Linked DNA regions of Saccharophagus degradans 2-40. The protein of the gene in region 2 purifies or fractionates together with the protein of the main gene of each other region. This does not show direct contact. Links are inferred from orthologs where the notes say so. Each region holds a gene or a part of one and is shown on either strand. Other genes may lie near its edges. The genes, in order: SDE_RS05600 and SDE_RS06350.

Region 1 (7,839 bases), 180 kb from region 2 along the record:
CGCTAAACTCTCGTTAAAATTACACGTTAATTGCAGTTAGCTGTTGCAAACCATTGAGAATTAAGAAAAATGTGGCAGCGGAAGACGAGTTCGCGCAGCCACATTTACGACATTACTTCAGCAAACGCTCTAAGCGGCGCTTGTTCTCATCGAGCTCTTTGTAGGTAATATCTATCTCGCTCTCCAGTAACGGAATAGAGTCTCGCATTAGCTCTATTTCGATTAACGCCTCTCTGCGCTCTTCTGGGGTGGAAGCATCGCTAACTATAATCTCTTCGGTAAGGGCAATATCTTCGTATACTTTTTCTAATTCATCCTGATAACCTACTAAGGTTTCTTCTAGCATGCTGACTATTTTTCGCTGATCGAAACGCGCACGCCCTAAGTGATACCCATCGCCAAATTCGCTTTCTAATTCGCCAGAGCACACATTATTGTAGGCCCCGCCGCGCTCACCTAGCGCCAAACCGTTTGCGTACACACAATAACGCTCTGCCCCCAAAGCATGGCCTTTTTCGTATTGTGCAAGCGAGGGAGTAACGCCAACTTTTGCGCAGGCTTTGCGGTGATTGGCTAGGTAATTTACATCGCGGCCTGCGCTGCCATCTTCAACGCCTATTTGATGCCAATCGGCCACTAAACATTCTTCTTCACTTAAGCTCGCACAACCACTAAGCACTAACGCGCTTACAACGAGTGGAGTGAGTTTTTTTATAATATTCATGCCACGCCCTTACTATAAGCTGCTACTAGCAGCAGCCAAATGATTAATAAAATAAAGCTACCCAGCTGAAAAATTAGCATGCGGTGCACCACATTGTTGTATGTAGTGTGAATAATTGCGTGCACAACCCGGCACCCCACGTACAGCCAAGCAAATGCTATCATTAACGGTGACTCTAACTGCAAACAAACAGCCAACACCCCCACTACGTAAAAAAGTACCGGCAATTCGAACAAATTAGCTAAGTGGCGTGTGCCAAGCAAAATATGCTCTGGTGCGTCTTGCGTATCCAATCGCCTAAAAAACTTTATATGCACCGCCCGACTTTTAACGGCCTTTAAACGCCAAATAAAGTTAACGAGTAAAAACACGTAGGTAAATACAACCAACCCAAACATGGCGTATAACATAAACATTCCTAATAAAGTTTTTTAGTGTGTTGCTCTCTGGTTTTTTGCTTTTTTAATTCACTTTTTCGAATTAACACGTAGGTTGCACCGTAACCACCGTGCTGCTTGAGTGCCGTATGAAAAGCCAATACTTCATCTAACTGTGGCAACCAATAAGCAATGCAGCTTTTAAGCAGCGCAGGCTGTGCTCGCCCCTCACCTTTACCATGGGTAATAAGCGCCGCACGCACATCATTTGCCAAACAATCTCTAATAAACTGATACACCGCACGGCGAGCCTCATCGACTGTCATGCGATGTAAATCCAACCGCGCATCAGATGCGTATTTACCCAGCCGCAAATTGCGGAACACCCCATGCTGCACACCCGGCCGCATAAAGCTTAATACGTCTAACGGGTCCACCATTTCAACCGGCTCTGAAGCAAGCGGGTCTGCTGCACTTTCCACTTGCTCTTGCGCCGCTTGCCTGCGGGGTTGTTTATCAACATTATCGTTGCGTTTTAGCTCTACCCTCGGCTCAACCTTAAGGGGTGTTACATCGTCACCCAACAAGTTTGAGAAGGCATCATCGTCGTTCATGTTACATCTCTTTTAAAGCATTAGCCCTTCGCGGGCTAACTTACAACTTCGTAGCAGGGTATATATTCCTGCGTTGGAATTTTCATACGGTGCTGGCTTACAAAATCGCGCAATAATGCGTCTAAAGGCTCCATAATTTCTTGGTCACCTTTAATTTTGTAAGGGCCTTTTTCTGCCACCGCTTTAATACCGTGCTCTTTTACATTGCCATCTACAATGCCACTAAAGGCTTTACGCAGGTTAGCCGCGAGTTTATCTACTGGCTGATTTTTGTGTAAATCGAGCTGTGCCATATTGGTATGATTCGGCTGGAACGGCAGCTGAAAATCTAAATCGATATGCAGTACCCAGTTAAAATAATACGCGTCTTGTGTACTGCGCCTGAACGCGCGCACAGTTTCCATACTGCGGCTCATTGCGCGCGCAACTTCAGCGGGGTTATCTACAATAATTTGATACTTGCCTTGCGCCTCTTTACCAAGTGTTACACCAATAAATTCATTAATTTTATCGAAATAGGCGGCCGACTCTTTTGGCCCAGTAAAAATTAATGGAAATGGGATATCTTTGTTTTTGGGGTGCAACAATATACCCAATATATATAAAATTTCTTCGGCAGTGCCCACGCCGCCAGGAAACACAATAATGCCGTGACCTGTGCGCACAAACGCTTCCAAGCGCTTTTCAATATCGGGCAGTATTACTAGTTGGTTCACAATAGGGTTAGGCGATTCCGCGGCAATAATGCTGGGTTCGGTAATGCCAATATAACGCCCAGTTAAGCGCTGCTTAGCATGGCCTATAGTTGCGCCTTTCATAGGGCCTTTCATGGCACCTGGGCCGCAGCCGGTGCAAATATCTAAGCCTCGCAGGCCCATTTCGTAGCCTACTTTTTTGGTGTATTTGTATTCTACTTCGTTAATAGAGTGCCCCCCCCAACACACTATCATGTGAGAGTCGGCATTGCCGCGCAGCAAGCCCGCATTGCGCACTATGTGAAATACAGCGTTGGTAATACCGGCAGAACGAGATAAGTCTATATCGCGGTTTTCGGTAAGCTCGTTACTAATGTAAATAATATCGCGCAAAGCGGAAAACACATGCTGCTTAATACCGGCTATCATCTCGCCATCTACAAATGCCGTTTCTGGTGCATTTATTAGCTCGAGCTTAATACCTCTTTCTTGCTGAATAACGTTTACCGCAAATTCGGCAAATTCCTCTAGCACCTCGGCTACGTTATCGGTGTCGGCCCCCGTATTTAACACCGCCAGCGCACAGCGACGAAAGGTTTCGTAAACATGGGTGTCTGCTTTATCTATTAAACGTGCAACTTCAATTTGTGAAAGCACGTTCATGGTGTGATCTGGGGTTAGCTTTACAGGCTCAGAATGAATCATTATTACCTCCAACTGCACAACAGCAATAATACGGTAAACACATTATTTTGCTGATTATTATCTGTACGCAATGCACAGAGTGTTTATTTAAGTGTAGCGGAAAGCTGAGAATATAAATATAAACACATTCGCGATAATACACAGCGAACACGATGTTAGGAGGGGCTATAACGTAGGAAGGAGCGCGCCTGAGTGTGCAAAAAGCAACCAACCACTAAGTAAAACGTAGAACGATTAGACGAAAAAGGCTTAGCTTTTTCGTCTAATGCTAAAAATATTAGTGCACGTGGCCGTGAGCAATCTCTTCTTCTGATGCTTCACGTACTGCTTCGATTTTTACTTCGAAGTTAAGTACTTTACCAGCCAACGCGTGGTTGCCATCAATGGTGATACCGTCGTCTTCAACTGCGGTTACAACAACATACTGCACACCACCGCTTTCGGTTTGCGCTTGGAACTCCATACCCACTTCAATTTTGTCAATACCGCTAAAAGCATCGGTAGGCATTTTTTGGATGAGCTCAGGAATAATTTCACCGTAACCTTCTTTTGGTTGAACAGTTACATTCACTTCTTCACCAATGGCTTTATCCAACAGCGCATCTTCCAAGCCAGGAATAATATTACCTGCACCTTGCAAATAATTTAATGGCTCGCCGCCGTCTGATGTATCTAATACGGCACCGTCTTCACCTTTTAAGGTGTAATGGATGGAAACAACACTGTTTTCTTGAATTTTCAATTTACTCTCCAGGCTCAGTAACATTGAGCTTTTTAACCTGAACTAAACACTTGCGGTACAGGTGTGAAAATCGCCCCAACGTTTAAGATAGCTGGGGCATTGCACGGCAAAGCTGCTAGCCATATTTAGCCGTGCACCCTTGCCGTTCTCTAAGTTAGCGATTCATACGATTTTCTATTAAATCGTCTACTACGCTTGGGTCTGCTAGTGTAGACGTATCACCGAGCGTATCCAACTCGTTAGCGGCAACTTTACGCAAAATACGGCGCATTATCTTACCTGAGCGCGTTTTAGGCAGCCCTGGCGCCCATTGAATAAGGTCTGGCTTAGCAATTGGCCCTATTTCTTGGGTGCACATTGCAACCAGCTCTTTGCGTAAACCGTCGTCAGGCTCAACCCCGGTCATAAGTGTTACGTAGGCATATATGCCCTGCCCTTTTACATCGTGCGGGTAACCTACCACTGCCGCCTCTGCAACTTTGGGGTGTAATACCAAGGCGCTTTCCACCTCTGCTGTCCCCATGCGATGGCCAGATACGTTCAGCACGTCGTCTACGCGGCCGGTAATCCAGTAATAGCCGTCGGCGTCTCTGCGCGCGCCATCACCAGTAAAGTAATAACCAGGGTAGGTACTGAAGTAGGTTTGAATCAATCGGTCGTGATCGCCGTACACTGTGCGAATTTGCCCAGGCCAGCTGGATTTAATGGCCAAGCTGCCTTCACCTTCGCCCTCAATGATATTGCCTTCACCATCAAGCAGTACTGGCTCTACACCAAAAAATGGCAAAGTGGCCGAGCCTGGTTTTAAGTCAATTGCACCCGGCAACGGCGTAAGCATGTGGCCGCCCGTCTCTGTTTGCCACCAGGTATCCATAATTGGGCAGCGTCGGTCACCTACAACGTTGTAGTACCACTCCCACGCCTCAGGGTTAATGGGCTCGCCTACCGTACCCAATATTCGTAAACTCTTGCGCTGGGTTGACGCTACAAACTCATCACCTTGGCCCATAAGCGCGCGAATGGCCGTGGGGGCGGTGTAAAAGATATTTACATTGTGTTTATCGCACACCTCCCAGCAGCGCGCAGCCGTTGGGTAGGTGGGTACCCCTTCGAACATAAGGGTGGTGGCACCATTGGTTAATGGGCCGTACACAATATAGGTGTGCCCGGTTACCCAACCTACGTCTGCGGTACACCAATACACTTCGCCAGGCTGGTAATCGAACACGTATTTGTGGGTCATGGCAGCTTGTAAGAGGTAACCACCGGTTGTGTGCAATACACCCTTAGGCTTACCCGTAGAGCCCGAGGTATACAAAATAAACAGCGGGTCTTCAGAGTCCATAGACTCTGGCTCGCAAACCGTATCCACAGACTGCTGGGCTTCGTGCAACCAAATATCGCGCTCGGTGTTCCACGCTACATCTGCGCCTGTGCGCTTAACCACAATAACCGAATGAACCTGTGGGCAGTGGGCGACAGCTTTGTCGGCATTGGCTTTTAACGCAACCGCACGGCCGCCTCGCAAGCCTTCATCGGCGGTGATAAGTACTTTACAGTCGGAGTCAACAATACGATCTTTGAGCGCCTCGGGAGAAAAGCCACCAAATACAATAGAGTGCACTGCACCAATACGGGCACAGGCCAACATGGCGTAGGCCGCCTCGGGAATCATCGGCATATAGATACAAACTCTATCGCCTTTAGCTACGCCGCGCGCTTTTAATACATTTGCAAATTTACATACTGCATCGTGCAATTGCTGATAAGTAATACTCGCATCTACCGAAGGGTCGTCCCCTTCCCAAATAATAGCAACGTCGTTTGCTTTTGTAGGTAAATGGCGATCAATACAGTTTACCGTTACGTTTAGCTTGCCACCTTCAAACCACGTTGCTTCACCTTTGTGGAAGTCGAAGCTGCGTACAGATTGCCAAGGTTTATCCCAGGTTAAAAATTCGCGGGCTTTTTCTGCCCAAAAAACATCGGGCTCGTTAATAGAGCGAGCGTAATCGGTATGGTATTTCTCGTTGTTGATGTGTGCGTTAGCAGCCAATGCCTCGGGCACTGGGTATAGATGGGGCGTAGACATGAGCAGAGTTCCTCGTACGACAATTATATTTATTGTACACACCGCACAGCGCTTGGCCTGCAGCAAGTAAATAGGTTTACACTCTGATAGGGCGCACGCCATCTATGTTGACAGCTATGCAGATAGTTGAATTATCTTTTTTATTTACACTAAAAGGCGGCTCTTTGGCCGCCTGTGTATAACATGAGTATTTTTATAATAGTATTTAGTGGTTTACAACCATTACGTCTTGAGTAAGGGCTGCGATTACACGCTCGGCAGTGTTACCGCGACGAGAAGTAACCAAACCGTTTTGGCCCAAGGTACCCATAACCACTAAATCGGCTTTAATTTCACCGGCAATTGTAGAAACAACTTCGTCGGTGTAGCCTGGTTTAACGTGAATTTTATCTGCGGGCAAACCAGTTTGGCGCGCCAAGTTACCGCGATCTGGGTAGTTCATTTGATCCAAGAAAGCGTTGATTACATGGAACTCAGCACCGTACATGGCTGCCACTTCACGGCCCCAGCGCAAAATACTCTTGTTTAGTTCTTTTTGCTCTTCTTTGGTAGTTTGGAAGTTAACAGCCGCCGCTACAACGGTGCGCTCTGGTTTGGCGCCAGGCTGAATTAACACTACAGGGCATTCAGCTGTTTTTAATAGCGCCCATTTAGATTCACTGAATGTAAAGCGAGTAGAGTTAGTACGCTCGTGTACAGGCAAATAAATGCGGTCTGCGCCAAAGCTTTTTGCCGACTGCACAATAGACTTCTGCCATTCTTGACACCACGAAACTTCGATATGGCACTCTAAGCCAGCATCTAGCATTGGTTTGCGAATTTCTGTTTCGAACCAAGATTGGTCGCGGAACAAGTTATCGTTTACTACTCGAGTGTCCACCGCGTCGCCATCAACGGCAACAAACACTTTGATTACTGGTGGCTCGCCACGAAGCTGGCCAGTGCGCAATACACGCTCTAGTGCCACATGTTTAGTATCTGAAGGGTCTACCACAACAAACAATTTTTCGGAATTCGACATAACTCTAGCTTACCTTGCGTGTATATTTGCCAGTACGGGCGGCTTTGCACCCAAATTATTATGCCTAGTAGCGCTGTGCGCTGCTTGGCTAATCCTTTCTCCTCTTTGGCCCTAGGCCAACGGACAACTCGCCTATTTAAGCACAACCAACAGATAAAATAAAAAATGTTGACGCCAAATGCTTAAAAATCAGGCAGATAGAAGCATAAACCACTCAAATATCTCGCGCCAGCTAACTTTTAAAGGTTTCTGGGATACACTCCCAAAAAAAACATTTAAGGGCATCACCATGAGCGAGCATTCAATTATAAAAAAGCTACAAGACGCTTTTACTACCATTAAAAACAATTTACACCTGCTGGGCCAGCCAGAGGACGTAAGCAAAGCAATCGCCTTTAGCAATTTAGACTGGTACGCAAAACGCGCGCAGGCAGCCTACCAATCTGAAGCGGATATACGAGCTGCCTTCCCAAATACCACCATGGTGAAGCTGTTGCCTGAGCAAGATATTCAGTTTTTTGTTGAGACGTTTCCTGAACAAAAACAACAAGTTATCACGGTGCGGGGCACCGCTAACAAGCTTAACGCAATTGAAGACGCCGAGTACGTGCAGGCCTCGGATACACGCCTTGGTATTTATGTACATTCGGGCTTTTTACATTCAACCAATGCAGTTTACGCCGCCCTTACACCGCACCTAATTAGTGGTTTTACCCTAAAACTTACCGGTCATTCGCTAGGGGCAGCAATAAGTACGTTGCTTATGATGTACCTAGAAAAAGACGGCTATAGCTTGGCGCCCTCGGTAAATTTTGGCCAACCTAAAGTGACTAACAAAGCGGGGGCAGATGCCTATAATTTTCTGCCGC
Region 2 (7,638 bases):
CGCTGGTTGGCAGTTGATTATTCGCCGCAATAGCGCAACTAAACAACAACAGGCTTGCGATTAAACTGCTTCGCACCATCAAACTCCCTCCAATTAACTAATACTACTTTCCCATAGGCAAAAAAAACGCCCCGATAGGAGCGTTTTAAATCTAAAGCATTTAACTTTAAGCGTTTATATTTGCCGCCATATGCGCGTGCACTTTTGCTAAATCGTTCTCTAAAACTGTGTAGCGCTCTTCACGATCAAATAAATCACGCATATGCAATGGCAACGCAGGGTCAGCCGCTTGGCCCGCTTGACGCACGGCTTCAGGGAACTTAGCTGGGTGAGCAGTTGCAAGACATACCATGGGCACATCTTTAGACTTGCGCTGTTTACGCGCGGCCTGCACACCAATTGCAGTGTGAGGGTCTAACAAGTATTCAGTGTTTTCAAATACTTCGCGAATGACATCAACTGTTTCTTTATCGTCTAAACGATAGCTGCTGAACAATTCTCGCGCCTTACTTAATGGGCCTTCAGCCAAAGACATTTCACCAGACTTAAAGTCTTCCATCAATTGTTTAATCGCCGCACCGTCGCGGTCGTACAAATCAAACAGCATACGTTCGAAGTTGCTGGATACCATAATATCCATACTTGGCGAAATTGAATGTACCAAAGGCTGTTTGCTGTGGTCGTTATTGCTAATACAGCGATGCAAAATATCATTACTGTTAGTTGCAATAATCAGCTGATCGATAGGTAAGCCCATTTGCTTAGCTAAATAGCCTGCAAAAATATCACCGAAGTTACCCGTTGGCACAGAGAAGGACACAGGGCGAGCTGGCGAGCCCAACGCCAAACCGGCGTAAAAATAGTAAACAATCTGAGCCATAATACGCGCCCAGTTAATAGAGTTTACCGCTACAAGCTGGCGGCCATCAGGTAAAAACGATTGATCGGCAAAGCTCGCTTTAACCATATTTTGGCAATCGTCAAAATTACCTTCTAATGCAATGTTGTGCACATTATCGGTAAGCACTGTAGTCATCTGACGACGCTGTACATCGGACACGCGCTTGTTTGGGTGCAAAATAAAGATGTCGATATTTTCGCAATCACGACACCCTTCAATAGCAGCCGAACCGGTGTCGCCAGAGGTTGCCCCCATAACCACAACTTTTTGATTGCGCTTTTTAAGCACGTAATCAAACAAGTGCCCTAAAAACTGCAACGCGAAATCTTTAAACGCTAACGTCGGCCCTTGGAACAACTCTAAAATAAATTCGTTATGGCCAGTTTGTACTAGTGGTGCAATCGCATCGTGACGAAACTTAGAGTAAGCACTTTCGATTAGCTTTTTTAAATCGGCATCCGGTATTTCGCCATCAACAAACGGGGAAATAATTTTGAAAGCCAACTCGCGATAATCCAAACCGCGCCAACTGGCAATTTCTTCGGCACTAAATTTAGGTAGCGTTTCAGGCAAGTATAAACCGCCATCGTTAGCCAAGCCGGTTAACACAACGTCTTCAAAACTTAGAGCTGGGGCATCCCCTCGGGTACTTATATATTTCACAGTATTCTCACTGGTTTATCTGTTACGGTTAGCTATTCGGCAGTCGCTTATTTAAGCGACTCAACACGAATACGCACAACTTTGCCATTTATAGAATCTAACGCTTCAATCTTCTTAATGGCTGCAATAATTTGTTTTTCTATGGCGCGGTTAGTTAGCAATATAACCGGCACATGATCTTGCCCTTCTTTCGGCTCTTTTTGTATTAACGCTTCAATACTAATGCCAGCATCGCTCAATATCTGGGTGATTTTAGAGAGCACACCAGGGCGATCTAACGCTGAAATACGAATATAGTAAGCGGTCTCAACTTCTTCAATTGGCAGGATTGGGTAATCGACTAGTTTATCTAGCGCAAACCCTAAGTGCGGTACACTTGAGCCAGATTCGGCACCCACTAATCGGCTTACATCAACAATATCAGAGACAACCGCAGACGCAGTTGGCTCGGCGCCAGCACCAGGCCCGTAGTACAAGGTAGGGCCTACAGCATCACCCTTAACTAACACCGCATTCATAACACCATCTACGTTGGCAATTAGACGTGAGTTAGGAATTAGCGTGGGGTGCACGCGCAATTCAATACCCTGATTGGGGCGCTTGCGTGTTATACCTAAGTGCTTCACTTGGTAGCCAAGCTCACCGGCGTACGCCACATCTTCGGTAGAAATTGTACTAATGCCCTCGGTAAATACCTTGTCGAACTGCAAAGGCATACCAAACGCAATAGACGCAAGAATAACAAGCTTGTGCGCGGCATCAATGCCCTCTACGTCGAACGTAGGGTCAGCCTCGGCGTAACCTAGCTCTTGCGCTTCTTTTAATACATCTTCGAATGCACGACCTTTATCGCGCATTTCGGTAAGAATAAAGTTACCGGTACCGTTAATAATACCAGCCAACCATTCAATTTTATTGGCTGCTAAACCTTCGCGCATGGCGCGAATGATAGGAATACCGCCCGCAACCGCCGCTTCATAGGCTATTACTACGTTGTGTTTGGCGGCCTCAGCAAATAGCTCGTTACCAAACTCGGCAATAAGCGCCTTGTTTGCAGTCACCACGTGCTTGCCACTGCGCACTGCACGCAAAACCAACTCTTTGGCGACGGAGGTTCCACCAATTAGCTCAACCAAAATATCAACTTCTGGATCGTCAGCCACTGCGAACACATCGCGACTTACTTTAATACCGCTAAGGTCGAATGCAGGGTTATCACGGCGGGCACCAATATGGGTTAGCACCACACTTTTACCCGCATGGGCATTAATATCGAGCAAATTGCGCTTAAGTACAGTAAGTGTACCGCCGCCAACAGTGCCAAGACCACACAGGCCAATATTCACAGGTTTCAAGCTACGTTCCTCTAATGGGTAAACAAAGCGCCAACAATCAGCCATCTAGCAGGCCAATAGGTAACTCGACAGAGCAAGCCCCAACGCGCGGCGCATTATACCCTCTAATTGGGGATTTTCAGAATAAAGTAGGCAACCTTAATGATGGGGAATGATACTGTCAACGAAAGGAGAGAGTAGGCCCTATAATAAATACAAAAATAGGGCCTAAAACTTAGTTAAATGGTGGTTTACAGCCCTAAACGCGCTGCCAATCTGTCTGCGGGTACATAACCGGGTATAAGCTCACCGTTACCCAGCACAATTGCAGGGGTGCCAGATATACCCATTTGCTGCCCAGTAGCATACTGCTCATTCACAGGATTCGTTTTACACAAGTTTTCTGGAATGCTTTGGCGGGCTTTAAGCTTGGTTAGTGCATCCTGCTTATCTGCAGCACACCATGCCGAAACAATCTTGTTATAGGCACCAGAACCGATACCCATACGTGGAAACGCCATATAGCGCACCTCAATACCCATTGCGTTAAGCTGTGGCACTTCTTGGTGTAGCTTTTGGCAATAGCCACAGTCTACATCGGTAAATACCGACACCACACCTTTTACATCACCTTTCGGTGAAAATACGATCATATCTTTTACATCCATGCCCGCCAGTAACTTAGCGCGCTCACCGTTCATCTCTTGCTCGGTTAAATTAACAATGCCGCCTGGCTGTACGCGAAAAAGCTCCCCTGCCATAAAAAACTGACCATCTGCAGTAGAATACACAGCTGGGCCGTTAGATATTGTGGTTTTGTAAATACCCTCCACTGGGGTTTTAACTACATCTGTTACTACCAAGTCTGGACGTGCCGCAGCAAGTGCCGAAGTAATATTTTTGCGAGCTAAGTCGATATCCTGCTTGGCTGAAACCTCATTTTTCTCTGCCGCTGCTTTTGGCTTTTCAGCCAAAGCGCTAGTCGCTGCCAACGAGCCACCGATTGTCGCGCATGTTAATAGCGCGGTTGCCAGTAATGTTTTCATTATCGTGCCTCTGTTTCCTCAATGCCTTTCTGCTTTACTTTTTTATTATTTAAAGCGACAAAGAAACGTTTAAGATGAATTTTGGCCCTATTGGGCGATATGTCTTATTTTTGACGCCACAAGTCTATCATGGTTCCCTAAATCTGCCACTCTGCGTGCCGTGATCCAAAGCTCAGCTTTTCACCTGCATTTACTTTTTACAACCATTTAACACAAATATCGCATCCACTAAGGTAATCTATTGCACACACCCAGCTCTTGCAGGGTTGCGATATCAACAACAAACAAATTCAAAGGGAAGAAAATGCGCATATTAACCATCCTAAGCCTAACGCTTATCGCCACTTTCATTACTGCATGCGAAAAAGAAGCCCCCAAACCGACCTTATCTGAAAAAGCGGCAACGGCAGCTGAAAATGCCGGCGAGAAATTAGAAGATATGGGCGAGGCCGCAGGCGAGAAACTTAACAAAGCTAAAGAAGTAGCTGAAGAAGCTATGGAAAACGCAGGTGAAGCCACCGAAAAAGCGATGGATAAAGCCGAAGACATGGCCGAAGACGCCAAAGATAAGGCAGCAGAAATAAGCGATGCAAGCAAAGCAAAAATGACCGAAGCCAAAAACAAAGCCGAAGAACTACTTAAGAAGAAGTAAAAAACTCTAGGTAAAATAGAGGCGAAAAAAAAGCGACCAATAGGTCGCTTTTTTTAGAAAGAAAAACTTAACCCAATTTTTCTTTAATACGAGCAGCACGACCAGTAAGTTCACGCAAGTAGTACAACTTAGCTTGACGAACATCACCGCGACGCTTAACAGCAACGCTGTCAACTTGCTTGCTGTGAGTTTGGAAAGTACGCTCAACACCAATGCCGTGTGAAATTTTACGAACGGTAAAAGCGGAGTCTAAGCCACGGTTACGACGTGCAATAACAACACCCTCAAAGGCCTGTAAACGCTCGCGGTTACCTTCTTTTACTTTAACCTGTACAACCACGGTATCACCAGGGCTGAACTCAGGAACGTCCTGCTTGAGCTGCTCAGCTTCCAGCTCTTGTATGATCTTGTTCTTAGAACTCATGGCTTGCTCCTAATTAGCAATGTGTAGCCTCTCGGCTAGATATATCAAAATTTAGTCATCACTGCTGCTGCAGCTCAATTTTTGCTGCTGGTATTCAGTCAGCAGATTCCGCTGGGATTGATCCAGATCCAACTTATTAAGTAGATCGGGTCGCCGCTCCCATGTACGACCTAAAGATTGCTTAAGTCGCCACAATTCAATTTTTTTGTGATCACCGGAAAGCAGTACTGCGGGTACGCGTCGATCATCAACACTCGTTTGCCACGCATCTGCCAGTTCTTCCGGCCGAGTATAGTGTGGGCAATCAAGCAGGCCATTTTCGAATGAGTCTTGCTCTGCGGATTGCGCATCGCCCAGTGCCCCTGGTAGCTTGCGAATTAACGCATCTATAAGCACCATGGCAGGCAGCTCACCACCACTCAAAACGTAATCACCTATGGACCATTCCTGATCCACGAAAGCATCAATAAACCGCTGATCAACACCTTCGTAACGCCCGGCGATAATAGTAAAATCGCCGCTAGCAGCCATTGTATCGACCGCCTGATTATTTAACTGCGCCCCTTGCGGGGACATATAAATAACGGTTTCTTTTGCAGTATTAGGCAAAGCCTGCTCAGCCCTTTGCTCGCTGTGCCACTGCTTAGCAGCTAACAACGCTTTGGCCAACGGCTCCACACGCATAACCATTCCTGGCCCACCACCATAGGGGCGGTCATCTACCGTTTGATGTTTATCGGTAGTGTACGTGCGCGGGTTGAAAAAACTTAGTTTTACCAACCCCTGCTCTACTGCTCTTCTAGAAATGCCACTTTCAGTAATTGCGGCGAACATTTCTGGAAATAAAGTCACTATAGCAATGTTGACAGCACTACCTGAGGAAGAGCTCATTAACACCACCTAGCTTTTTCGCCACCCTGTCGCAGTTAACGCAAGGGACGCAATAAATGCACGCCATAGCGTACAAATTAAAATTCTGGGTCCCAGTCCACCGTAATACACTCGGCGGAAAGGTCTACCTTTTTGACATACAGGTCTAGCACATAAGGCACTAGCCTATCCCTGTCATCAATACTCTGAGCATCGGGTTTAACTTCGAGCACGTCGTTCGCCCCTGTTGCCATTACCTTGGAGACAACACCCAAATCTTGAGTATTCCCTTCATAGATAGTTACAACACGTAACCCCTCTAGCTGGTGCCAATAAAAGTCGTCGTCATCGAGTTCTGGCAACAGGCTTTTATCTATAGCGACATCAACTGGAGCTAATGCTTCAGCAGCATTGCGGTCGTCAACGCCTTTAAGGCGTACAACCAAGCCTTGCGGCCTAAATTGGTATTCTGCAATTTCGCACTCTTTCACGCCGTGCTTTGTTTTTAACAACAAAGGCGAATACTCAAGTACATTATCTTGCGGATCGGTAAACGATTTAAGCTTTACCCACCCCTTAATACCAAATACACCAGTAATTCTACCAACAGTAATCAAGTTAGATTTTTTGGCTTCCACTGGTGTAAACACTAACTGCGGCAATTAAGCCGCAGCAGCTGCATCTTTGATTAACTTAGCTACACGCTCTGAACACTGTGCGCCTTGGCTCAACCAGTAGTTCAAACGCTCGCTCTCAACACGTAGACGCTCTTCTTGACCACGTGCTACTGGGTTGAAGAAACCAACACGCTCAATGAAACGGCCGTCACGTGATTTACGGCTGTCAGTTACGGTCAAATGATAAAATGGGCGCTTTTTAGAGCCACCACGAGACAATCGAATGCTTACCATGTAAGTCTTATCCTATTTTTTAAACTGTATTCAGGCGAATTCTCCGCCACTAAGCGGCCAATAAACGAGACGCCTGCGAAAGGCGGCGTATTTTAATGGAAAGAAATTCGTATGTATAGGTTATTTTTAAATCATTAATTAGATTTGGCTCAATTAAGAACCAAAACCAGGAGGCAAACCACCGCCGCCGCCCATTGGAGGTACACCTCCAGAGCCGCCACCTGGAAGCATACCACCCATGCCGCGCATCATTTTTTGCATGCCGCCGCCCTTCATTTTCTTCATCATTTTGCTCATCTGCTTGTGCTGTTTGAGCAAACGATTCAGATCTTGAATTTGTGTGCCAGACCCCATAGTGATACGGCGCTTGCGCGAACCGTTAAGCACATCGGGATTTTTTCGCTCAGCAGGTGTCATCGAATCGATAATTGCCTGCATCTGCTTGAACTGACTTGTCATTCCATTACTTTCGGCCATTTTGGCCATGCCGCCCATACCGGGCAACTTATCTAACATAGAGGCCATGCCGCCCATATTCTGCATTTGCTGAAGCTGATCGCGCAGATCTTCCAAGTCAAACGACTTACCCTTCTGGACTTTTTGGACTAACTTTTCGGCCTTAACCTTATCTATTTTTTGCTCCGCCTCTTCGATAAGCGACATAATGTCGCCCATCCCAAGGATGCGGGAAGCTAGACGGTCGGGGTGGAACGGCTCTAAAGCCTCGGTTTTTTCACCCACACCCAAAAACTTAATAGGCTTACCTGTTACATGGCGCACCGATAACGCAGCACCACCGCGTGCATCACCATCGGTTTTGGTTAAGATTACACCCGT

Evidence for each region.
Region 1: the proteins of SDE_RS06350 (region 2) and SDE_RS05600 purify together in Escherichia coli (affinity purification with mass spectrometry, with the first as the bait; 2 studies listed by BioGRID). This does not show direct contact. The link is inferred for Saccharophagus degradans 2-40 from one-to-one orthologs.

The regions. Positions count from the first base shown.
Region 1 is NC_007912.1:1,365,216-1,373,054, reverse strand. Bases 2,126-5,121 are described here. They hold SDE_RS05600 (FKBP-type peptidyl-prolyl cis-trans isomerase), read right to left. Parts: upstream 3,858-5,121; coding sequence 3,393-3,857; downstream 2,126-3,392. Other genes in these bases: acs (acetate--CoA ligase), read right to left, coding at 4,012-5,121; ppnN (nucleotide 5'-monophosphate nucleosidase PpnN), read right to left, coding at 2,126-3,115. Outside these bases: SDE_RS21180 (DUF2799 domain-containing protein), read right to left, coding at 113-724; SDE_RS05615 (MAPEG family protein), read right to left, coding at 721-1,134; DNA endonuclease SmrA, read right to left, coding at 1,143-1,715; more of ppnN, read right to left, coding at 1,751-2,125; more of acs, read right to left, coding at 5,122-5,949; SDE_RS05590 (universal stress protein), read right to left, coding at 6,155-6,970; SDE_RS05585 (lipase family protein), read left to right, coding at 7,260-7,839. UniProt on the Escherichia coli protein: Folding helper with both chaperone and peptidyl-prolyl cis-trans isomerase (PPIase) activities. Chaperone activity prevents aggregation of unfolded or partially folded proteins and promotes their correct folding.
Region 2 is NC_007912.1:1,547,934-1,555,571, reverse strand. Bases 2,048-4,842 are described here. They hold SDE_RS06350 (DsbC family protein), read right to left. Parts: upstream 3,945-4,842; coding sequence 3,150-3,944; downstream 2,048-3,149. Other genes in these bases: rplS (50S ribosomal protein L19), read right to left, coding at 4,664-4,842; SDE_RS06345 (hypothetical protein), read left to right, coding at 4,249-4,596; SDE_RS06355 (homoserine dehydrogenase), read right to left, coding at 2,048-2,919. Also shown: SDE_RS06365 (L,D-transpeptidase family protein), read right to left, coding at 1-79; thrC (threonine synthase), read right to left, coding at 167-1,564; more of SDE_RS06355, read right to left, coding at 1,612-2,047; more of rplS, read right to left, coding at 4,843-5,020; tRNA (guanosine(37)-N1)-methyltransferase TrmD, read right to left, coding at 5,072-5,911; ribosome maturation factor RimM, read right to left, coding at 5,989-6,528; rpsP (30S ribosomal protein S16), read right to left, coding at 6,553-6,801; ffh (signal recognition particle protein), read right to left, coding at 6,955-7,638. UniProt on the Escherichia coli protein: Acts as a disulfide isomerase, interacting with incorrectly folded proteins to correct non-native disulfide bonds.